DNA from 2 places in the Mesorhizobium sp. M0011 genome. Region 1 is predicted to be linked to the other one. Evidence: riboswitches for the same ligand, from Rfam matches in the RefSeq annotation. Region 1 holds a riboswitch; the other holds the start of a gene.

Region 1 (11,356 bases):
CAATGACGGCGATGCCGTCAAGTCCCAGCTCGAGGCTCTCGGCTACACCGTCGACCTGCAATACGCGCAGGACGACATCCCCAACCAGCTCAGCCAGCTGGAAAACGAAATCACCAAAGGCCCGAAGGCGCTGATCATCGCTTCGATCGACGGCACCACCCTGTCGGATGCTCTGCAGAAGGCCGCTGACGCGGGCGTCGTCGTCGTCGCCTATGACCGCCTGATCAAGAAGACCGCCAATGTCGACTACTACACCACCTTCGACAATTTCGGCGTCGGCGTGATCCAGGCGAATTCACTGGTCAAGGGCCTCAAGGAGCGCTTCCCGAACACCAAGCCGTGGAACGTCGAACTGTTCGGCGGCTCGCCCGACGACAACAACGCCTTCTTCTTCTACAATGGCGCCATCTCCGTCCTGCAGCCGCTGATCGACGACGGCTCGATCAAGATCAAGTCTGGCCAGACCGGCATGGACAAGGTCGGCACGCTGCGTTGGCTCGCCGCCACCGCCCAGGCGCGCATGGACAATCTGCTGTCGGCCAACTATTCGGACGGCAGCCGCGTCGATGGCGTTCTGTCGCCCTATGACGGCCTGTCGCGCGGCATCACCGCCTCGCTGCGCGCCGTCGGTTACGGCACCGAGGCTCAGCCGTGGCCTGTTGTGACCGGCCAGGACGCCGAAACCGCTTCGGTCAAGCTGATCATCTCGGGCGAGCAGTACTCGACCGTGTTCAAGGACACCCGCGAACTGGCCAAGGCCACCGTCGAACTCGTCGACAAGGTGCTCTCGGGCGGCAAGCCGGACGGCCTCGATGAAAAGACCTACAACAACGACGTCAAGGTCGTTCCTTCGATCCTGCTGACGCCGCATGAGGTCGACAAGTCGAACTACCAGGCGCTGGTCGTCGACTCCGGCTACATCAAGGCCGACGAACTGAAGTAATCCCGGTTACAAAGTCAGGGGGTCCTGCGCAACGCAGGGCCCCTTTTCGTTCACCAGCGAGCCCGGTATTGTCACCGACCTCGCCGGCAATGTTTGCCGAGCTCTCAAGGAGCGGTAGTCCCCATGGCCTCGACGATTTTGGAGATGCGCGACATCACCAAGACGTTTCCCGGCGTGAAGGCGCTGTCGAACGTCAATCTCAGCGTCGAGGAAGGCGAGATCCATGCCGTGGTCGGCGAAAACGGCGCCGGCAAGTCGACGCTGATGAAGGTGCTGTCGGGCGTCTATCCCTCCGGCACCTATGACGGCCAGATCATCTTCCAAGGCCAGGAATGCCAGTTCAAAGGCATCCATGACAGCGAACACAAGGGCATCGTCATCATCCACCAGGAGCTTGCGCTGGTGCCGATGCTGTCGATCGCGGAAAACATCTTCCTCGGCAACGAACACGCCAAATTCGGCGTCATCGACTGGGATGCCAACGAGGCGCGCACCAGCGCGCTGTTGAAGAAGGTGGGCCTCAAGGAGGACCCCAAGACGCTGATCACCAACATCGGCGTCGGCAAGCAGCAGCTGGTCGAAATCGCCAAGGCGCTGAGCAAGGAAGTCAAGCTGCTGATCCTGGACGAGCCGACGGCTTCGCTGAGCGAGAAGGACAGCCAGGCGCTGCTCGACCTTCTGCTCGAGTTCAAGCGGCAAGGCATGACCTCGATCCTGATCTCGCACAAGCTCAACGAGGTGAACCGGGTCGCCGACAAGGTGACGGTGATCCGTGACGGGCGCACCATCGAGACGCTGGCCAAGAAAGACATCTCGGAAGACCGCATCATCACTTCGATGGTCGGCCGCTCACTCGACGACCGCTATCCGCCGCGCGAGCCTGATATCGGCGAGGTCGTGTTCGAAGTGAAGAACTGGTCGGTCTATCACCCGATCCATGCCGAGCGGCAGGTGATCAAGGGCATCGACATCAACGTGCGCAAGGGCGAAGTGGTGGGTATTGCCGGGCTGATGGGCGCTGGCCGCACCGAATTCGCCATGAGCCTGTTCGGCCGCTCCTACGGCCGCCGCATCTCCGGCGAGGTGCTGCTCAAGGGCAAGCCGGTCGACGTATCCTCGGTGAGCAAGGCGGTCCAACACGGCATCGCCTACGTCACAGAGGACCGCAAGACCTACGGTCTCAACCTCATCGACCATATCAAGCACAACATCACGCTGGCCAATCTTGGCGGCGTCTCGCGCCACAGCGTGATCGACGACATGCGCGAGCTCGCCGTTGCCAACGACTATCGCAAGAAGACCAATATCCGCGCGTCCAGCGTCTATCAGATGACCGGCAATCTCTCCGGGGGCAACCAGCAGAAGGTGGTGCTGTCGAAATGGCTGTTCGCCGACCCGGACGTGCTGATCCTCGACGAGCCGACACGCGGCATCGATGTCGGCGCCAAGTACGAAATCTACACGATCATCGCCCGCCTCGCCTCGGAGGGTAAGGCGATCGTCGTCATCTCGTCGGAAATGCCGGAATTGCTCGGCATCACCGACCGCATCTACGTCATGAACGAAGGGCGCATGGTGGGCGAAATGCCCGCCGCGGAAGCAAGCCAGGAAAAAATAATGCGCGCCATCGTTCGGGGAGAAGGAAAAGCAGCATGAGCACCGAAAGCGCCCCCGCCCCGCAGAGCAAAGTCGCCGAAGACGTGCAGCAGGGTCCACGCATCGCCGTCTCGGCGCTGGCGACGAACCTGCGCGAGTACGGCCTGATCCTGGCGCTGATCGCCATCATGGTGTTCTTCCAGTTCACCACGAACGGAACGCTGTTCAAGCCGGTGAACCTGAGCAATTTGGTGCAGCAGAACTCGTTCATCATCGTGATGGCGCTGGGCATGCTGCTGGTGATCGTCTCCGGCCATATCGACCTAAGTGTCGGATCGGTGGCGGGCTTCATCGGCGCGCTGGCGGCGATGATGATGGTCATCTGGCCGCTTGGCCCGTTCAGCAATCCGCTGGTGGTGTCGATCATCTGCCTGATCGTGGGCGGCGCGATCGGCGCCGCGCAAGGCTATTGGATCGCCTATCACCGAATACCGAGCTTTATCGTCACGCTGGCCGGCATGCTGATCTTCCGCGGCATCTGCCAGGCCCTGCTGGGCGGCGGATCCTCGGTGGGGCCGCTACCCGATGGCTTCAAGGCGCTCAGCTCCGGCTTCATCCCGGATGTCATCGGCCCGCTGACGCTGATCCCGCCGACGGTGAACGCGGCCGGCAAGACCATCATGGGCAGCGGCCTGACGCTGCACATGACGACGATCGTGCTGGGCCTGATCGCTGTGCTGGCCTACGCCTATTTCGGGGTGAGGACGCGCCGCAAGCGCGAACGCCATGGCTATGAGGCCGAGCCCTTTGCCCTGTTCGTCGTCAAGACGCTGGTCGGCAGCGCGCTGGCGCTGTTCCTGGTCTACCAGTTCGCCAGCTACAGGGGCCTGCCGGTGGTGCTGCTCGTCATGGGTGTGCTGATCTCGCTGTTCGTCTTCGTCACCAAGCGCATGACCATCGGCCGCCGGATCTACGCCATGGGCGGCAATGCCAAGGCCGCGCAGCTGTCGGGCATCAACACCGAGCGGCTGACGCTGATGGTGTTCATCAATATGGGCGTGCTGTCGGCGCTCGGCGGCCTGATCATCGCGGCGCGACTGGGACAGGCGGTGCCGGCCGCGGGCCTCGGCAGCGAGCTCGACGTCATCGCCGCCGTCTTCATCGGCGGCGCCTCGGCCATGGGCGGCGTCGGTCAGGTCATCGGTGCGGTCGTTGGCGGCTTCATCATGGGCGTGATGAACAACGGCATGTCGATCATGGGCGTCAATGTCGACTGGCAGCAGGTGGTCAAAGGCCTGGTGCTGCTCGGTGCCGTGATCTTCGACGTCTACAACAAGAACAAGGCCTGAACGGGCTTAAGAGCAATTCCAAGGAAAAGTGTGAAACGGTTTTCCGCCCGGAATTGCACCACAATGAGTTAGAGCGGTTCGCCGTTTCCGTGAGACGGTGAACTGCTCTAGTCGAGGCAAGCAGGAGGCATACGATCGCGGCGCTGCCGGCAACCAGGTAACAGAAGTCCCTGAGGGACCAGGCCCGCGAGCGCAATCCGAACTGAGAATTTAAACCGTGGCATGGACGAGGTCCGGCCGCGCCGAGCAAGGTCTGCCGTTTTGGCAGTCCTGCCAAGGCAAATGAGAGAGGATTCATCATGCTGATCTCCCAGATCCTTGACGACGCCGAGACCATCCGCGTCGTCGCCCGCAATGGCGGCAAGACCCGGATCATCAATGGCGCCCGCAGCGTCTATTCGCTGGCGATGGAGGCCGCCCGCACCGGCGTCGGCCTCGTCGCGCTGATCGAACGCAAGGGGCTTGGCGAGACGGTCGATCTCGAAGCCGCTTACAAGAAGGGGCGGCTGCTGTCGCCGATCAATCACCCCGATCCGGCGCATCTGCACCTGACCGGCACCGGGCTGACGCATCTCGGCTCCGCCGCAACGCGCGATTCCATGCACAAGAAGCTGAGCGCCGACGGCGAGGAGCAGCTCACCGATTCCATGAAGATGTTCCGCATGGGGCTGGAGGGCGGCAAGCCGGCGAACGGCCAGATCGGCGTGCAGCCGGAATGGTTTTACAAAGGCAACGGCACGATGGCGGTGGCGCCAGGTGCCGCACTCCTGTCACCTGCCTTTGCCAAGGACGCCGGCGAAGAGCCCGAGGTGGCCGGCATCTATGTCATCGGCGACGACGGCGCACCTTTCCGCGTCGGCTTCACGCTGTCGAACGAGTTTTCCGACCACGTCACCGAGCGCGTGAACTATCTGTTCCTCGCCCATTCCAAGCTGCGCAACGCCTCGTTCGGTCCGGAAATCCTGATCGGCGACCTACCGCCCGACATCCGCGGCACCTCGCGCATCGTGCGCGACAGCGAGGTGCTGTGGGAAAAGCCGTTCCTGTCCGGTGAAGCGAACATGTCGCACACCATCGCCAATCTCGAGCATCACCATTTCAAATACGCGGCCTTCCGCCAGCCGGGCGACGTGCATGTGCATATGTTCGGTACGGCGACGCTGTCCTTCGCCGACGGCATCAAGACCGAGGCCGGCGATGTGTTCGAGATCGAGGCTGGGGACTTCGGCCTGCCGCTGCGCAACCCGCTGGAGATCGAGCTGCCCGTGAAGGTGGCTGTGAAGGCGCTTTGAGGTAGCACCCTCCCTTCTCCCCTTGTGGGAGAAGGAAGAGACGCTCTTCGACGTTTCAATAAATATCGAAGTCGAAATACTTGGCCTGAATCTTCTTGTAGGTGCCGTCGGCGACGATCGCGTCGATGGCCGCGTTGAGCTTGTCGCGCAGGGCCGTGTCTTCCAGGCGCACGGCAATGCCGGCTTGCGTTTCGGTGCCCTTGACGTCGCCGACCAGCTTGCAGCAGCCGTCGCTTGCCTTCTTCAGCCAGTCCATCAGCACGAACTTGTCCGAGATCACGGCGTCAAGGCGGCCGTTGGTCAAGTCGGTGATCGCCTCTTCCTGGGTCGGATAGAGTTTGGCCTCCGCGCCGGCCTTGCCATATTCATTCTGGGCATAGTCGGCCTGCGTGGTCGAAGCCTGGGCGCCGACCGTCTTGCCGGCAAGGGCCGCCGGTTCGGTCGAGGTCAGGTCGCTGTCCTTCGGCGCCACCAGAGCGAGCGGTGTCGTATAATATTTGTTGGTGAAGGCGACCTGCTTCTTGCGCTCCTCGGTGATGCTCATCGAGGCGATGATGGCGTCGAATTTCTTCGCCTGCAAAGCGGGAATGATGCCGTCCCAGTCCTGCGTGACGATCTCGCATTCGACCTTCATCTGCGCGCACAGCGCATTGGCGATGTCGATGTCGAAGCCTTCGACCTTGCCGTCAGCGGTAATGGTGTTGAACGGCGGATAGGCGCCCTCGGTGCCGATCTTGATTTTCTCCTGCGCCTGCGAAAGCGAGCCGGCCGCCATCACCAGCATGGCAGCGCCTGCTGCCGATATGATCCATTTTGAAATCTGCATTTTCTTGGTTCCCCTTGAACGCCGGCATCTTGACGGGCGGCAAGGCAGCCAAGCATGGCGCGCCGGTACAGGCAAGTATTTTGCCTTGGGGCAATGAGGTCAGCGCGCGGCGCGGAAATGCTTGGACAGCTTCAGGCCCTGCGCCTGGTAGTTGGAGCCGAGATCGGTGCCGTAGAGGGCCTGCGGCCGCTTCAGCATGTGTTCGTAGACCAGCCGGCCGACGATCTGGCCATGGTCGAGAATGAACGGCACTTCATGACTGCGCACTTCCAGCACCGCCCGGCTGCCCGTGCCGCCAGACGCGGAATGGCCAAAGCCCGGATCGAAGAAGCCGGCATAGTGGACGCGGAACTCGCCGACCAGCGGATCGAAGGGCGTCATCTCGGCGGCGTAGAGCGGCGGCACATGCACCGCCTCCTGGCTGACGAGGATGTAGAACTCGTCGGGGTCGAGCACCAGTTCGCCGGCGCCGCTCTTGTGGATCGGCTCCCAGAAGTCGACGACTTCCTGGGCCGCGCGCTTGTCGACATCGACGAGGCCGGTGTGATGCTTGCCGCGATAGCCGACCAGACCGTTTTGGTCGCCGTTGAGGTCGATCGACAGCGCGATGCCGCCGCCGGAAATGTTCGGCGGCTCGGTGGCGACCAGCGTCTGCGCGCGATGCAGCTCGTGCAGTTCGGCTTCCGAGAGCAGCGCATTGCCGGTCCGGAAGCGGATCTGCGACAGGCGCGAGCCGGTGCGCACGACGATCGGGAAGGTGCGCGGGCTGACTTCCAGAAAGAGCGGGCCATGATAGCCGGCAGCGATCTTGTCGAACTCATGGCCGCGATCGGTCATGACCCGGGTAAAGATGTCGAGCCGCCCGGTCGAGCTCTTCGGATTTGCCGAGGCCGAAATGTCCGCCGGCAGCGCCAGGCTTTCAAGCAAGGGCACGATATAGACGCAGCCGGTCTCCAGCACCGCGCCCTCGGCAAGATTGATCTCGTGCAGCTGCAGCCGGTCGAGTTTTTCCGAGACCTTGTGGTTGGGGCCGGGCAGGAAGGAGGCCCGCACCCGCCAGGCCTTGTCGCCGAGCCTGAGATCGAGACTGGCCGGCTGGATCTGGTCGGCGTCGAGCGCACGCGCCGACTTCAGCGCGCCGGACTGGAACAGCGCCGATATGTCCTGATCGGGAAGAATGCCTGTCTGCCGCAAGGCTCCACTCCTAGGTCAGACGTTTTTCTTGTCGCAGGTTCTGGTCGCAAAACCGTGGAACACTTTTGCGGAACCTGCTTGGTAGAAACCTCTTAATGAAGCCGGCAATTGACGCAAGCGTGGCGCGGGTCTAAAGGGTCGTTATCCCGTGGTGATTTGGCCGGTCGGCTTGCAGCCACGTTAAACAAGTCGCTAAAGGACCGTCGGGCCGCAAGGCCGTATGGACCGGTTGCGACTTTCGCGGCCGGTTTTTTTGTGTCTGGAAGAAAAGCGATGAGCACCAAGAAGCACAACTGGAAGCCTCAGACGGCACTCGTGCACAGCGGAACGCTGCGTTCCGGTTTCGGCGAAACGTCGGAAGCGATTTACCTGACCCAGGGCTATGTCTACGAAACGGCACAGGCCGCCGAAGCCCGTTTCAAGGGCGAGGAGCCAGGCTTCATCTATTCGCGCTACGCCAATCCGACCGTCGACATGTTCGAGAAGCGCATGTGCGCCCTCGAAGGCGCCGAAGATGCCCGCGCCACCGCCTCCGGCATGGCCGCGGTGACGGCCGCCCTTCTGTGCAGCGCTAAGGCCGGCGACCACATCGTGGCGGCGCGTGCGCTGTTCGGATCCTGCCGCTGGGTGGTCGAGACGCTGGCGCCGAGATACGGCATCGAGGCGACGCTGGTCGACGGCACGGATATCGCCAATTGGGAAAAGGCGGTCAAGCCGAACACCAAGCTGTTCTTCCTGGAAAGCCCGACCAATCCGACGCTGGAAGTGGTCGATATCGCCGCTGTCGCTTCGCTTGCCAATTCGATCGGCGCAAGGCTGATCGTCGACAATGTCTTCGCCACGCCCCTGCAGCAGAAGCCCTTGCAGCTCGGCGCCCATATCGTCGTCTATTCGGCGACCAAGCACATAGACGGCCAGGGGCGCTGTCTCGGCGGCGTGATCCTGTCGGACAAGAAGTGGATCGACGAGAACCTGCACGATTATTTCCGCCATACCGGCCCAAGCCTGTCGCCCTTCAACGCCTGGACGCTGCTGAAAGGCCTGGAAACACTGCCGCTGCGCGTGCGCCAGCAGACGGAAAGCGCGGGCAGGATCGCGGATTTCCTGGCCGAACGGCCGGAAATCGCCCGCGTCATCTATCCCGGCCGCGCCGACCACCCGCAGGCCGATATCGTCAAGAAGCAGATGTCGGGCGGCTCGACGCTGATCTGCCTGGACGTCAAGGGCGGCAAGCAGGCGGCCTTCGCCTTGCAGAACGCGCTCGACATCGTCTTGATCTCCAACAATCTCGGCGATGCCAAGAGCCTGATCACCCACCCGGCGACGACGACGCACAAGAATCTGAGCGACGAGGCGCGCGCCGAGCTCGGCATCGGGCCGGGCACGCTCCGGCTGTCGGTCGGGCTGGAAGACACCGACGATCTGCTTGAGGACATCGCGCAGGCGCTGAAGGCCAGGTAGGACCTTCAGGCGCCGGACGGCGTCTCCTCCAGTTCGGCCGTCTTGGTGCCGATGGTCATCGCGTTGCCGCGCCAGTCGACGGCGCCGCCAAGCCAGCCGCGCGCCCACAGCGCTGGCAGGATCAGGTCGCGCATCATGATCGCGGCGACCATGCGTGGCGACAGGTACCAGCCCTTGGACCAGGCCAGCGCGCACTCGGGAAGGTAGAAGGCTACCAGCACTGCAAGGGCGGTTGCCCAGAGGCTGAAGCCGGCACTGGCCGCGGCAATCAGCGCAAGCACCAGCGGCACCAAGGCGCCGGTCAGGATTTCGGGTGCGAAGAACAGCGGGAAAGTGACGCGGCGCAGGCGCGCCCAACGGGCCTGGCGGGACCAGATCTCGTCGAACGTGCGCCGGCCAAGCGGCTGCTCGAAGGGCGCGGCGACGAGATTGACGCGCAGGCCGAGGCCGTTGACCAGCTTGGTCGCGGCGGCGTCCTCGGCGATCTCGGCAGCCAGCGCGCGGATGCCGCCATTGGCGTCGAGCATCGGCTTGTTCCAGAGCATGCTCTTGCCTTGGGCGAAGCCGAGGCCGAGCGCCTCGCCGGCATATTGCCAGCGCGCCTGCAGCGTGTTGAGGAAACCGCATTCGACTTCAGCCCAGAAGCCGGCCGGCCGCGAGCCGATCGGCGTCGAGCAGACAAGGCCGGTATCCGGCCGCCATGCAGCCATCAGATGCTGGACGTAGTCCCTCGGCATCAGCACGTTGGAATCGGCCAGGACGACCCAGTCGTGCCGCGCCGCCTCCCAGCCCTTGACGCAATTGTTGAGTTTCGGATTGGCGCTGATGCGGTCGTCGCCGACAAGCAGCCGGGCCGGCACTTTCGAAAACCGGACGATCGTCCTGTTTATCAATTTGACCACCGGATCGTCGGCATGGGCGACGCAGAAAATCAACTCGTAGCGCGGCCAGTCGAGCGAGAAGGCGCGCTCCAGCGTCTCCTGCGTGAACGGCTCGACGCCGCGCGACGGCACGACGATCGACACCGGCCGTGGCTTGCCGGCCGGCGCGGCAATGGCGCGGCGCCGTTTCAGACGCGAAGCGGCCAGCACGATGCTGGCGAGATTTGAGAGGATGAGGGCAGTTGAAAGCGTGGCGGCTATGAGAGTGAGTTCCATCGAGATCCGGTCACTCCAGGAAAACCGGTCCGCCAGAACAATCTGGCTGGCATGACGACCGATTCAACAATTCGACAGAGCGCCCGAGTCGCGCGGCACTGGTCGGAGCACACCATCATTGTCATGTGTCACTTAAATGACATTCTTTGCCGCCACCTGCGGTTCCGTCCGCAATGACAGGACGCGCACCGTTGACCAGCCCGCGTGGAGCGCCGAAAGTTCGACCTAGAGCCTGTTCCATCCCGATTGAACCGGGATGGGGCTCTATCTCTGTTTCTTTGAGCATGATCTTTTCTGAAAACCGGTTCCCACTTTTCAGGATCATGCTCTAGATTGTTTTGGAGCCGCTTATGTATAGCGCCGTCACGCGCAACATCGAAGTGCAGGTCAGGCCATTCTATCTCGAGGACCGCTCGGATCCCTCGGAGAACCGCTATGTCTGGGGCTACCAGATAACGATCGACAATCAGTCGGACGATTTCGTGCAGCTTCTGTCGCGCTATTGGCACATCACCGACGGCACCGGTCGGGTGGAGGAAGTGCGCGGCCCCGGCGTGGTCGGCGACCAGCCCGAACTCAATCCCGGCGACAGCTACCAATACACGTCCGGTTGCCCGCTCTCGACACCATCCGGCATCATGGTCGGGCACTACACTATGCGCAACAAGCGGGGCGAGACGTTCGACATCGCCATTCCGGCGTTTTCGCTGGACCTGCCAGGGACGCGGCGGACGGTGAATTGATTTCGCCTCACCGGCCGCGGAGCGGCCGGTGAGGCGTGTTTTTTCTCTACTGGGCCGCAAATTCCGCCGGATCGAAGTCATATTGCTTCGAGCAGAATTCGCAGGCGACGTGGATGCCGCCGTCCTCTGTACTGTCCTTGATCTCCTGCGCGGAAAAACCCTCGAGGATGCCGCGGATCTTGTCCTTGGAGCACGAGCACTGGTCGGCGACCGGAACGCCGCCGAAGACGCGCACGCCATGCTCGTGGAACAGCCTGTAGAGCAGCCGCTCGGCGCCGATCGTCGGGTCGATCAGTTCGGTCGGCTCGATCGTACCGAGCAGCGCCAGCAACTCCTGCCAGGAATTGTCGGCCGGATCGTGGATCTCCTCGCGCGGATCACCATCGCCACCCGGCAGGTCCGGCACGCGCATGCGCTCGGGCGACTGCGGCAGGAACTGCGCCAGGATGCCACCGGCGCGCCATTGCTCGCGGGCGCCGCCGGGGCCGGGCGTCAGCAGCTTGGCCACAGACAGCCTGAGATCGGTCGGAATCTGCTCCGACTGACGGAAATAGGTGCGTGCCGCATCTTCCAGCGTCTCGCCGTCGAGCTGGACGATGCCCTGATAGCGCTGCGTGTGAGCGCCCTGGTCGATGGTCAGCGCCAGCACGCCGCTGCCGAGCAGCGTCTGCTGGGAGGTTTCGCCGGCCGCGACCAGCGCTTCCAGCCGGTCGGCATCGAAACGCGCATAGGCGCGCAATGCCGAGGGCGTGGAAAAATCGGCGACCAGCATGTCGACAGGCCCGTCGGTGCGGG
Region 2 (11,356 bases), on a different contig from region 1:
GCCTATGGCACGGTGATCCTCGTCACCAACAATTATCACATGCCCCGCAGCCTGCTGGAAATGGGCAGGCTGCTGCATGGCGCCAAGCTCGAGCCCTATCCGGTGGTCAATTCTAACCTCGACAATGGCGGCTGGCTGACCAAGCCGCGGGCATTGCGCGTGCTGTTCACCGAATACAACAAATATCTGCTGGCGCTGGCGCGCGGCATCGTGCCGGTCAAGCCGACGCCTAACGGCATCGCACTGGCCGAAACCGCGGCCGGCGGCTGATTATTCCCCTGCGGCCGCGCCCGAATTTCCCCTGAGCCGTGCGATCTCCTGCTCAAGGCGTTCGATACGCTTGTCCCGCTCTTCGAGTGCCGCCGCCACGTCGGCCGCCTCGAACCGTTGCGGGATATGCTGCGGGCAATTGGCATCCCAGGCCGAGACCGTGAACAGGATGACCTGCTCGGGGCGCGCCTTGTAGTCTTGCGGCATCAGTTTCGCCATCAACTCGGCGTCACTCTCGACGACCCGCGCCGTGCCCCAGATCTTGATGCGCTGGCGGTGCATATAGTCGATCAGGAACAGGAACGCCCTTGGATTGTCGGCCAGATTGCCCTGCGTGATGAACTGCCGGTTGCCGGCAAAATCCGCGAAGCCGATCGTGTGTTCATCCAGCACCTTGAGGAAGCCGGCGGGCCCGCCGCGATGCTGGATGTAGGGCTGGCCATCGCCATTGGCCGTCGACAGGAAAACGCTGGTCTGCATCTCGACGAAGGCGGCAAGGTCCGGGGTGATGCCGGCCTGCCAGCCGCCACGCTCCTCGACGCGGGCATAGGACTGACGTGAGCCCTTGCGGGCCTGGATCGCCTTGACGGTCGGCGTGAAGGCAACGTCGCTGGTGAAAGCATGCGCGTTCATTGAAAGCTTCCTTGCGGCAAGATGCTAAAGTCCGAGCTCCGACAGTGTCGGGTGGTCGTCCGGCCGCCGGCCGAGCAGCCAGTGATACTTGCGATCGGCCTCGCCGATCGGCAGGTCGTTGATGCTGGCGATGCGCAGGCGCATCAGTCCATGTTCGTCGAATTCCCAGTTCTCGTTGCCGTAGCTGCGGAACCATGAACCGCTGTCGTCGTGCCATTCATAGGCGAAGCGCACGGCGATGCGGTTGCCGTGGAAGGCCCAGACGTCCTTGATCAGACGATAGTCAAGCTCGCGGCTCCATTTGCGTGTCAAGAACGCCTGGATGGCATCGCGCCCTTGCAGGAATTCGGCCCGGTTGCGCCAGCGACTGTCCATTGTGTAGGCAAGCGCGACCCGTGCCGGATCACGGGAGTTCCAGGCGTCCTCGGCCATGCGCGCCTTTTGCGCTGATGTCTCTGCGGTGAAGGGCGGCAGTGGCGGCCGGGCTTCGGACATGGCAACTCCTTTGCGAGGCCATGCTGCAGGCAGGCCGACACCCAATATAAAGCCTTCCATCCTTCCAATGCAGATGGCATATTTGCAACTCATCCTTCCATTTTCCGGAAGAAGCTATGGATCGTCTCGAAGCCATGTCGCTCTTTGTCGCCGCGGTGGAGGCCGGCAGCCTTTCCGCAGCCAGCCGCCGTTTCGGCATTCCGCTGGCGACGGTCAGCCGCAAGGTTTCCGATCTGGAACGCCATCTGAACACACGCCTTTTGAACCGCTCCACGCGCAGGCTGACGCCGACCGATGCCGGCCAGGCCTATCTTGCCGCCTGCCGCCGCATCCTCGACGACGTCGGTGAGGCCGAACGCACGGCTGCCGGAGAGTACAGCGCTCCAACCGGCGAACTGGCCATCACCGCGCCGGTCGTCTTTGGCCGCCTGCACGTGCTGCCGGTCGTCACCGGCTTTCTCGCAGCCTATCCCGACGTGGACATCCGCCTGATATTGGCAGACCGCATAACCCAGCTGGTCGAGGACCATTTCGACCTCGCCATCCGCATCGGCCGGTTGCCCGATTCGAGCCTGGTCGCCATGGGCGTCGGCGCGATCCGCCGCGTCGTTTGCGCCAGCCCCGCCTATCTGGCTGAACACGGCACGCCGATCACCCCGGAAGATCTGGAAACACACGATTGCATCACCTTTGAGGGACTTGCTTCCGCCGCCACCTGGAGCTTCATCAAGGGCAAGGCAGAAATCCCGGTTCAGGTCCATTCACGGCTTCAGATCAACACCGCCGAAGCGGCCATCGATGCGGCGATTGCCGGCGTCGGGCTCACAAAAGTGCTCTCCTACCAGATCGAGGCCGCGCTGCGGTCCGGCATGCTGCGCGTCCTGCTGGAGGAGTTCGAGCCAAATCCATGGCCGGTAAGCCTGGTGCATGCGGGCCATGGCCTGCTGCCGGTGAAGCTGCGTGCCTTCCTCGATTTTGCCGGCCCGCGCCTGAAGGAGCGGCTGGCGCGGCTGAAGTAGCGGAACCGGGTCTCCCCAATCAGCGACCGCTTTCTTCGTCGGTCAAGGCGCCCTGCGGCCATTTCCTTTTTCCCCGCGCTTGGTGTAACCAACGCTCACCTCCTCACCGGGCCTCCCCCATGCTCTATGCCAGATCGCTGACGTTCAATTTCGTCTTCTACGTCAACCTGATCGTCCAGATGATCCTCTGGACCCCCTATTATTTCCTGTCGCCCCGTCACCGCGCCTGGTTCGTGCCGAAATTCTGGTCGCGCACCTCGATGTGGCTCTTCGACAAGATCGCTGGAACGAAGAGCGACATCACTGGCCAGGAAAACCTGCCAGCAGGCTCGTTCATCCTGGCGCCCAAGCACCAGTCGTTCTGGGACGCGATCGCCTTCTTCCCCTTCCTCCAGGACCCGCTCTACATCTTGAAACGAGAGCTGACCTGGATCCCGTTCTTCGGCTGGTACATCATGAAGATGCGGATGATCCCGGTTCACCGCGGCAGCCGCTCGAAGGCGCTGAAGGCCGTGGTCGCCGCGACCAAGGAGGAGATGGCGCGCAACCCTCGCCAGCTGATCATCTATCCCGAGGGCACACGCCGGGCACCGGGCGACGAACCGGCCTACAAATACGGCATCGTCGAAATCTATGCGCAGCTTGGCGTTCCGGTGGTGCCGGTTGCCCATGTCGCCGGCCTGTACTGGCCGCGCCGGAAATTCCTGCGCTACCCCGGCACCATCAAGGCACGCTTCCTGCCGCCGATCCCGCCCGGCTTGAGCAAGGACGAATTCATGGCCCGGCTGATCGGCGAGACCGAGGCTGCCTGCGACCAATTCCTGATTGATGTGGCGCGCGGTCCGAGCCCGCCTGCCTTGCCTCCGACAGCGGTGAAAAGGCTGCAAGAGCTGGACGCGGCTGAAAGAACCAAAGCCTGAATCGGAAGTCTCCGGCCGACAGTTCTCAACCGAACACGGCCGGCGTGGTGGTCAACACCAGCGTCGCGGCAAAGACCAGATTGATGATCCGCGAGGCCGCCGGCCGGCGCAGGAAGCGCGCGAACGATGCTCCCACGACAAGCCACAGAGCATGGATGGCAACGATCATCAGGGCGAGAGCCGTCAGCTTCAGCCATGGACCAAGCTCAGTGGCGCCCTGTTTGGACGAAGCACTGGCGAACACGGCGGCGATCGCCACATAGGCCTTTGGATTGGCGACCGCGAGAAGGAATCCAGCCAGCCATGTTGGAACGAAGCCTCGGCGCCGCGTGCTGCCATGGGCGGCGCCGTGGCGATCTTGAAGGCGAGATAGAGGATGTAGGCCGCGGAAGCGAAAGCCAGCAACGGCGCCAGCCTCGGCATCGCGGTGAGCACCGCCACGACCCCGGTCGCGACAACCAGAAGCACGGCGATCGTGCCCAGTATGATTCCCCAGGCATAACCCAGCGAGCGGCGCAAACCGAAGGCAGCGCCGACGGCGGTAACGCTTATCGTCGCCGGTCCCGGGCTGCCCATGATCACCAGGGCGGCAAGCATCAGCGCGAGAAGTTGTCCCCAAAAATCCGGCTGCGAAAGAAGCGGCTCAGCCATTTTCTCCTCTGTCCTGCCTTGCGCGAAGAGACGGTATGGCAGGACCAGAGGGGCGTCTTGGACGTTCGTGCGAGGCGTCGCGACTGAGCTTCAGCCGCTCGCCTTGTCGAGTTCGGTCATGTCGGCGGCGGTCAGTTTCAGCGACGCCGCCCTGATCAGGCTGTCCATCTGTTCAGGCTTGGTGGCGCTGGCGATCGGCGCGGTGACGCCCGGCCGAGCGATAACCCAGGCAAGCGCCACTTCCGCCTGCTTGGCCGAATGCCTTGATGAAACCGCGTCGAGTGCCGCAAGGATGCGCATGCCGCGCGCATTGAGATAGTCCTTCACCCCGCCGCCACGCGGGCTTTGACCGAGATCGGCCTCGCTGCGGTATTTGCCGCTGAGGAAACCCTTGGCCAGGCTGAAATAGGTGATGACGCCGATGTCCTCGGCCACGCATAGATCGCGCAACGGCCCGTCGAAGGACGAGCGATCGTAAAGATTGTATTCCGGCTGCAGCACCTCGTAGCGCGGCAGGCTGCGCAAGCTCGCCACATCGAGTGCGGCACGCAACTGGCCGGCGTCGAGATTCGAACAGCCGGCATAGCGGATTTTGCCCTTGGCGAGCAGCTTCTCGTAGGCGCCAAGCGTTTCTTCATAGGGCGTTGCAGGGTCCGGCCAATGCGACAGATAGAGATCGATAAACTCGGTCTGCAGCCGCTTCAGCGATGCATCGACGGCCTTTTCGATGTATGCGGCGGACAGGTCCTTGTGCCCCTGCCCCATATCCGAACCGACCTTGGTGATCACCACGACTTTGTCGCGATTGCCACGGTCTTTCATCCATTTGCCGATGATGTTTTCCGATTCACCGCCTTTGTGGCCGGGAACCCAGCGCGAATAGGCATCCGCCGTATCGATGGCGTTGAGGCCGGCGCCGACGAAGCGGTCGAGCAGGTCGAACGAGGTTTTCTCGTCGGCGGTCCAGCCGAAGACGTTGCCGCCCAGAACCAGCGGCGCGATGGACAGGTCGGTGCGACCGAGACGACGTTTCTGCAAGGCGGATCTCCGGGATGATTGGGGCGGGCAAATGGCGCCCGCGGGCTGAGGGTCGGAGCCTAACCTAGGTCTTGCCTGAACGAGGTCAAAGGCCTGGCCGCCTTTTTCCGCAGAGCCAGCTTCACAAAGGCGCGACCTGCCTGGCGACATCCTCCAGCCAGTGGTCGCTTATGCCCAACGCCTCGAGATGCTCAAGCGTGCTCAGCACATAGTCCTCGTTGTTGCCGGACTGGCCGACCGAGCCGCGCACCACGGCCGCCGCATCCGCCGCGTCGAGCGCTCCGGCATATTGCTCGTGGTGGCGGTCGACAATGTAGACCACCGCGTCGACCGTACCGCCCCCGTCGAGGCGAATCTTGAGCATGCGCTCCAGATAGACATTGGTGACCAGTTCGCGCTCGCGAAGATAGGCCATGACCTCGTCGCGCAAGTCGCCGGGGACGCGGAATGCGAGGCCGACGCAGGACCCGCCGCGGTCGAGGCCGAGCACCAGCCCCGGCCGCTCGCGCGTGCCGCGATGCACGAAGGAATAGACGCAGAGCGAGCGCCGGTAGCCATGCAGGCGGGCACGCTGTGTTTCGACATGCGCGAATCCCGGCCGCCAGATCAGCGAGCCATAGCCAAACACCCAAAAATCGCCCATATCGCCGCGCCTGATTGCAAAAGATGCCAACACCGCACCCGGACCGGTGTTTTTTCCGCCCGTCCCGTCTAACTATCGTCTGTCTACCTGGCGGAATCGACTACCCGTCCGCAACACCCATGCGTTAACGAGAGCCAAAGCATGACGTCAAGTGACGAACGCCAGCCGAACAAACGTCGCCGCCTGGTCTGGCTTGCAGCATTCATCGTCGTGCTGCTCGCCCTCTACAGCGGCGGCTGGTTCTATCTGGCTGACCGCGTCAGGAGCGAGGCCGACAAGGCGGTTGCCACGCTCAACAAGAATGGCGTCGAGGCCGGCTGCGCCAATCTCCAGGTCAGCGGCTATCCCTTGAGCTTTACCGTCTCCTGCGACAACCTCGCCTATGAGGACGATGCCAAGAACATTGCGGCTTCAGCCGGCAGTTTCAACGCAGCCGCCCAGATCATCCAGCCTCTGTCGCCGGTTGCCAATCTGCGCGGCCCGCTCAGGACCTCCGTTCCGGACATGGTGCCGCTGTGGATAGACTGGGACAATCTGCAGGCCAATTTCAAATTGTGGTGGCCGCTGCCGCAGCGGATTTCGCTGGAGGCAGAGGGCCTTTCCGGCCAGACCGACCCGGCCGACGACACCGATCCGGTGCAACTGTTCAGCGCCGGCAAGGCATCGAGTCAGTTGCAGCCCAACGGTGAGGATATCGACTATCTCGGCAGTTTCGGCGATCTCGAGATCGACCCCGACGCAATTGGCGGGCGCGTGCTTCCGGCGCTCGATGCCAGTGGCGACGTCACGCTGAAGAACGGTGTCGCGTTGATCGGCACGCAGGTGAAGAGCCTTCGTGGCCAGGCGATCGAAATCCGCAACCTCGACCTGTCGTCGGGGACGGCGCGCATCACCGTTTCGGGACCGCTCTCGGTCGATGCCGAGGGCCTGATCAACGCCGATCTGATGATCAGGCTGAAGGACCCGAAGGCGGTGGCGGCCATTCTCGGCGCCGCCATACCCGAGCAGAAAAGCCAGATCGAGCAGGGCTTTGCTGCCCTGGCGGTGCTCGGCAACGAACCGTCGATGCCGCTGAAGGTGGTCAGGGGCAAGGCCTCGCTCGGCTTCATTCCGCTGGGCAAGATCAAGCCGGTGGAATAGCGCTGCGATGGCAAGACCCGTGAAGCTGCTGAGCGTTGGCGCTTTGACGCTGGACACCATCCTGCGCGTCGAGACGCTGCCCGTGCATCAAGGCAAGTTCATTGCCTCCGACGGCGTCCAGATCGCCTCGGGCATGGCCACGAGTGCTGCCTGCGCCGCGCATCGCCTGGGGGCCGAGGTATCGCTGTGGGCGAGCGCGGGTGACGATGCCGTCGCCGACCAGCTCATCGCCGGCATCGAGGCCGAAGGCGTCGATTGCACCTTTGTGCGCCGCGTCAGAGGCGCCCGCTCGGCGCTGGCCTCGATCCTGGTCGACGCGTATGGCGAGCGCATCATCGTGCCGTTCTATGACGGGCTTGCCCAGGCCGATCCCGAAGCCTTGCCGGTCGCCGACCTCACGGCATTCGACGCCGTACTGGTCGATGTCCGCTAGCCAGGTGCGGCAGCCCTTGCCCTGAGAGCGGCGCGCGCCCTCGGCCGGCCGGCAATCCTCGATGCCGATACCGCACCGTTGCAGATCCTGGAACAGCTGTTGCCGCTCGCCACGCACATCGTCGCTTCGGAAACGGCGGCGCGCATTGTCTGCGGCCAGGCGCTCGATCCGGAAACGGCTTGCGCCGATCTCGCCAGCCGCACCGACGCTTTTGTCGCAGTGACAGGCGGCGCGGCGGGCAGTTGGTGGCACGACCGTCGCGCAGGCTGCGTGCGCCATGTCGCGGCACCGAAGATCAAGGCGATCGACACATTGGCCGCCGGCGATGTCTTTCACGGCGCCTTCGCCGTCGGGCTGGCGGAAGCCATGCCGGTCGAGCAGGCTTTGCGCTTTGCCAGTGCGGCCGCCGCGCTCAAATGCCTGCGCTTCGGCGGCAGGCTTGGTGCGCCGAACCGGGCCGAGACGCTGGCCATGGTTGCGCAGACCTGGCCAGCCTGAAACTGACTTAGCCCTTCGCGGGATGCTCGACGGCCTGGCGACCGAAATCGGGCACGTCGATGTCCTGGCCGGCCTCGATGATCGAGCGGCGCACAGCGCGGGTGCGGGTGAACAGGTCGAAGAGTTTTTCGCCGTCCCCCCAGCGGATCGCGCGTTGCAGGGACGCCAGATCTTCCGAGAACCGCGCCAGCATTTCGAGGATGGCGTCCTTGTTGTGCAGGCACACATCCCGCCACATGGTCGGATCGGAAGCGGCAAGACGCGTGAAGTCGCGGAAGCCGGAAGCCGAATATTTGATCACTTCGGACTTGGTCACCGACTGCAGATCGTCGGCGGTGCCGACGATGTTGTAGGCGATGATGTGCGGCAGGTGCGAGACGATGGCCAGCGTCATGTCGTGATGCTGCGGGTCCATGGTATCGATGTTGGCGCCGCAGCGGCGCCAGAACTCCGACAGCCGCTCCAGCGCGTCCGCGTCGGTATCGGGCAGCGGCGTGAAGATGCACCAGCGATTGTCGAACAGGTCGGCGAAGCCGGCGTCGGGGCCGGATTTTTCCGTGCCCGCCAGCGGGTGGCCGGGAATGAAATGGACGCCTTCAGGGACATAAGGCTGCATCTGCGCGATGACAGACGCCTTGGTCGAGCCGACATCGGTGAGGATCGCGCCCTTCTTCAGCGCCGGCGCGATTTCCTCGGCCACCGCGCCGGATGAGCCGACCGGCACCGAAATGACGACTAGGTCGGCATCGCGGACCGCCTCTTTCGCATCGGTGGTATAGCTATCGCCCAGCCCGAGTTCCTCGGCTCGCGCCAGCGTCGCCGCACTGCGCGTTGATATGGCCACGTGACGGGCCAGCCCCTCGCGGCGGATGACGCGGGCCAGCGACGAGCCGATCAGGCCGATGCCGACCAGCGCGATCTTTTCAAACATCGGTGATGTCATGGCGTTCTAGCTTTTCAGAAATGTCGTGAGAGCGGCGACAACGCCGCGATTGGCTTCTTCGGTGCCGACGGTCATGCGCAACGCGTTGGGAAAGCCATAGCCCGAAACGCGCCGCAATATATAGCCGCGCGCCGTCAGATAGTCGTCCGCCGCCGCCGCCGAATGCTTCTGATCGTCAGGAAAATGAACGAGGACGAAATTGCCGACGCTCGGCGTTACCCGCAGCCCGAGCTTTGTGAATTCCTCGCTCAGCCAGGCCAGCCAGGTCTCGTTGTGCGCCACGCTGCGCTCGACATGGGCGCGGTCGCGGATGGCTGCGATACCGGCCTCGATCGCCGTCGCATTGACGTTGAAGGGACCCCGCACGCGGTTGATGGCGTCGACGATATGCATCGGCGCATACATCCAGCCGATCCGCGCTCCGCCGAGGCCGATCTTGGAGAAGGTACGGGTCATCACCACGTTCTGGGCAGCACCGACCAGCTCGATGCCGGCCTCATAGTCGTTGCGGCGGACATATTCGGCATAGGCCGCGTCTAGCACCAGAAGCACGTGCCTGGGCAGGCCGGCATGCAGGCGGCGCACCTCCTGGAAAGGCACATAGGTGCCGGTCGGATTGTTGGGATTGGCCAGGAACACGATCTTGGTGCGCGGCGTGACGGCTGCGAGGATGGCGTCGATATCGGCGCGCTCGTCTCTTTCCTTGATCGTCACCGGAACGGCACCTGCCGACTGGATGTAGATCTTGTAGACCATGAAGGCGTGTTCGGTGATGACAGCCTCGTCGCCGGGCGCCAGATAAGTCTGCGCCAGCAGGCCGAGGATCTCGTCGGAGCCGTTGGAGCAAATGATGTTCTGCGGGTTGAGACCATGCACCTCGGCGATCGCTTCGCGCAGCCGCCTGGCGGTGCCATCTGGATAGACGTCGAGCTTTCCGGCAATCTCGCGCGCGGCTTCGATCGCTTTCGGCGAGGGCCCTAGCGGATTCTCGTTCGAGGACAGCTTGTGAATCTTGGCGACGCCCGCGGGCGCCGTGCTCTTGCCCGGCACATAGGCGTCTATGTCCATGATGCCCGCGCGCGGGGTTGGACGTGCCTGGTCCGGTGTCTGGCTCATGTCGCAAAATCCGTCGAGAACGCTTCCTGAGGGAAGCCGCAGCGGAAATACAAGCCGTGGCCTGCAATGTCGAGAGGCGACAGCCACCGCCCAAGGCTGGCCGTTGACGCCGGCGCGCCACAGCCCTAGAAGGGGAGCGGACTTCCGTGGTGATTTGGCCGGTCGGCTTGCAGCCACGTTAAACAACTTGCTAAAGGGCCGTTTGCATCCTGTAACCGGCTTTGCGACCGCAATGCCGGTTTTTTGTTGTCCGCGCCGGCCGGACACCCGGATCGGCATCGACTTTCGACAAGCGCGATGCGTGGGCTCAAAGTGTGAGATGGATGTCATGGCCGTTCTGCGTGCCCGCAAAACCAACAACGAGGTCGACCAACCGTCGAGCCCGGTTTTGCGTTTTGGATCCGACAAGCCGCTCAAGCTGGACGCCGGCACGCTGCTGTCACCGTTCCAGATCGCCTACCAGACCTACGGCACGCTGAACGATGCCCGCTCCAACGCCATCCTCGTCTGCCATGCACTGACCGGAGACCAGCACGTCGCCAGCACCAATCCGGTGACCGGCAAGCCTGGCTGGTGGGAAGTGCTGATCGGCCCCGGCAAGATCATCGACACCAATCGCTTCTTCGTCATCTGCTCCAACGTCATCGGCGGTTGCCTTGGGTCCACCGGTCCGGCCTCGACCAATCCCGCCACCGGCAAGCCCTATGGGCTCGACCTGCCCATCATCACCATTCGCGACATGGTGCGGGCGCAGCAGATGCTGATCGACCATTTCGGCATCGAAAAGCTGTTCTGCGTGCTCGGCGGCTCTATGGGCGGCATGCAGGTGCTGGAATGGGCATCGAGCTATCCGGAGCGGGTCTTCTCGGCGCTGCCGATCGCCACCGGCGCGCGCCATTCCTCGCAGAACATCGCCTTTCATGAGGTTGGCCGCCAGGCTGTCATGGCCGATCCGGACTGGCATGGCGGCAAATATTTCGAGCACGGCAAACGCCCGGAAAAAGGCCTGGCGGTGGCGCGCATGGCCGCCCACATCACTTACCTGTCGGAAGCCGCCCTGCACCGCAAGTTCGGCCGCAATCTGCAGGATCGCGAGGCGCTGACCTTCGGCTTCGACGCCGACTTCCAGATCGAAAGCTATCTGCGCCACCAGGGCATGACCTTCGTCGATCGCTTCGACGCCAATTCCTACCTCTACATGACGCGGTCGATGGACTATTTCGACCTTGCCGCCGACCATGGCGGCCGGTTGGCCGATGCCTTCGCCGGAACGAAAACCCGCTTCTGCCTGGTGTCTTTCACCTCGGACTGGCTGTTTCCGACCGAGGAGAGCCGCTCGATCGTGCATGCGCTCAACGCCGCCGGCGCATCGGTATCCTTCGTCGAGATCGAAACCGACCGCGGCCACGACGCATTCCTGCTCGACGAGCCGGAACTGTTTGCCGCCATTAACGGCTTCATCGGCTCGGCGGCACGAGCAAGAGGGCTCTCATCATGAACGTCAATTTCGACCAGCGCGTCGACCTTGAAGTCGTCGCCAACCTCATCCCACCACAG

The links. A riboswitch is a leader RNA that binds a small molecule or an ion and turns the genes downstream of it on or off. The one in region 1 is predicted to bind S-adenosylmethionine.
Region 2: another riboswitch for S-adenosylmethionine. It lies ahead of metX (homoserine O-acetyltransferase MetX); the one in region 1 lies ahead of NKK51_RS17445 (O-succinylhomoserine sulfhydrylase).

Annotation. Positions count from the first base shown of each region.
Region 1 is NZ_JAMYVQ010000015.1:7,955-19,310, reverse strand. It holds gene chvE (multiple monosaccharide ABC transporter substrate-binding protein) at 1-943, shown strand, start outside; gene mmsA (multiple monosaccharide ABC transporter ATP-binding protein) at 1,067-2,599, shown strand; gene mmsB (multiple monosaccharide ABC transporter permease) at 2,596-3,888, shown strand; gene araD1 (AraD1 family protein) at 4,188-5,180, shown strand; gene NKK51_RS17455 (ABC transporter substrate-binding protein) at 5,236-6,006, opposite strand; gene NKK51_RS17450 (2'-deoxycytidine 5'-triphosphate deaminase) at 6,106-7,200, opposite strand; SAM riboswitch at 7,339-7,416, shown strand; gene NKK51_RS17445 (O-succinylhomoserine sulfhydrylase) at 7,474-8,661, shown strand; gene NKK51_RS17440 (ceramide glucosyltransferase) at 8,667-9,818, opposite strand; gene NKK51_RS17435 (hypothetical protein) at 9,940-10,143, opposite strand; gene apaG (Co2+/Mg2+ efflux facilitator ApaG/CorD) at 10,169-10,561, shown strand; gene NKK51_RS17425 (Hsp33 family molecular chaperone) at 10,608-11,356, opposite strand, start outside.
Region 2 is NZ_JAMYVQ010000019.1:86,571-97,926, forward strand. It holds gene NKK51_RS20590 (YdcF family protein) at 1-270, shown strand, start outside; gene NKK51_RS20595 (pyridoxamine 5'-phosphate oxidase family protein) at 271-903, opposite strand; gene NKK51_RS20600 (nuclear transport factor 2 family protein) at 928-1,398, opposite strand; gene NKK51_RS20605 (LysR family transcriptional regulator) at 1,515-2,417, shown strand; gene NKK51_RS20610 (lysophospholipid acyltransferase family protein) at 2,537-3,337, shown strand; partial or broken gene NKK51_RS20615 (LysE family translocator) at 3,363-3,988, opposite strand; gene NKK51_RS20620 (aldo/keto reductase) at 4,079-5,026, opposite strand; gene NKK51_RS20625 (gamma-glutamylcyclotransferase) at 5,148-5,669, opposite strand; gene NKK51_RS20630 (DUF2125 domain-containing protein) at 5,811-6,809, shown strand; partial or broken gene NKK51_RS20635 (sugar kinase) at 6,817-7,740, shown strand; gene NKK51_RS20640 (prephenate/arogenate dehydrogenase family protein) at 7,748-8,683, opposite strand; gene hisC (histidinol-phosphate transaminase) at 8,690-9,799, opposite strand; SAM riboswitch at 9,936-10,013, shown strand; gene metX (homoserine O-acetyltransferase MetX) at 10,128-11,297, shown strand; gene metW (methionine biosynthesis protein MetW) at 11,294-11,356, shown strand, end outside.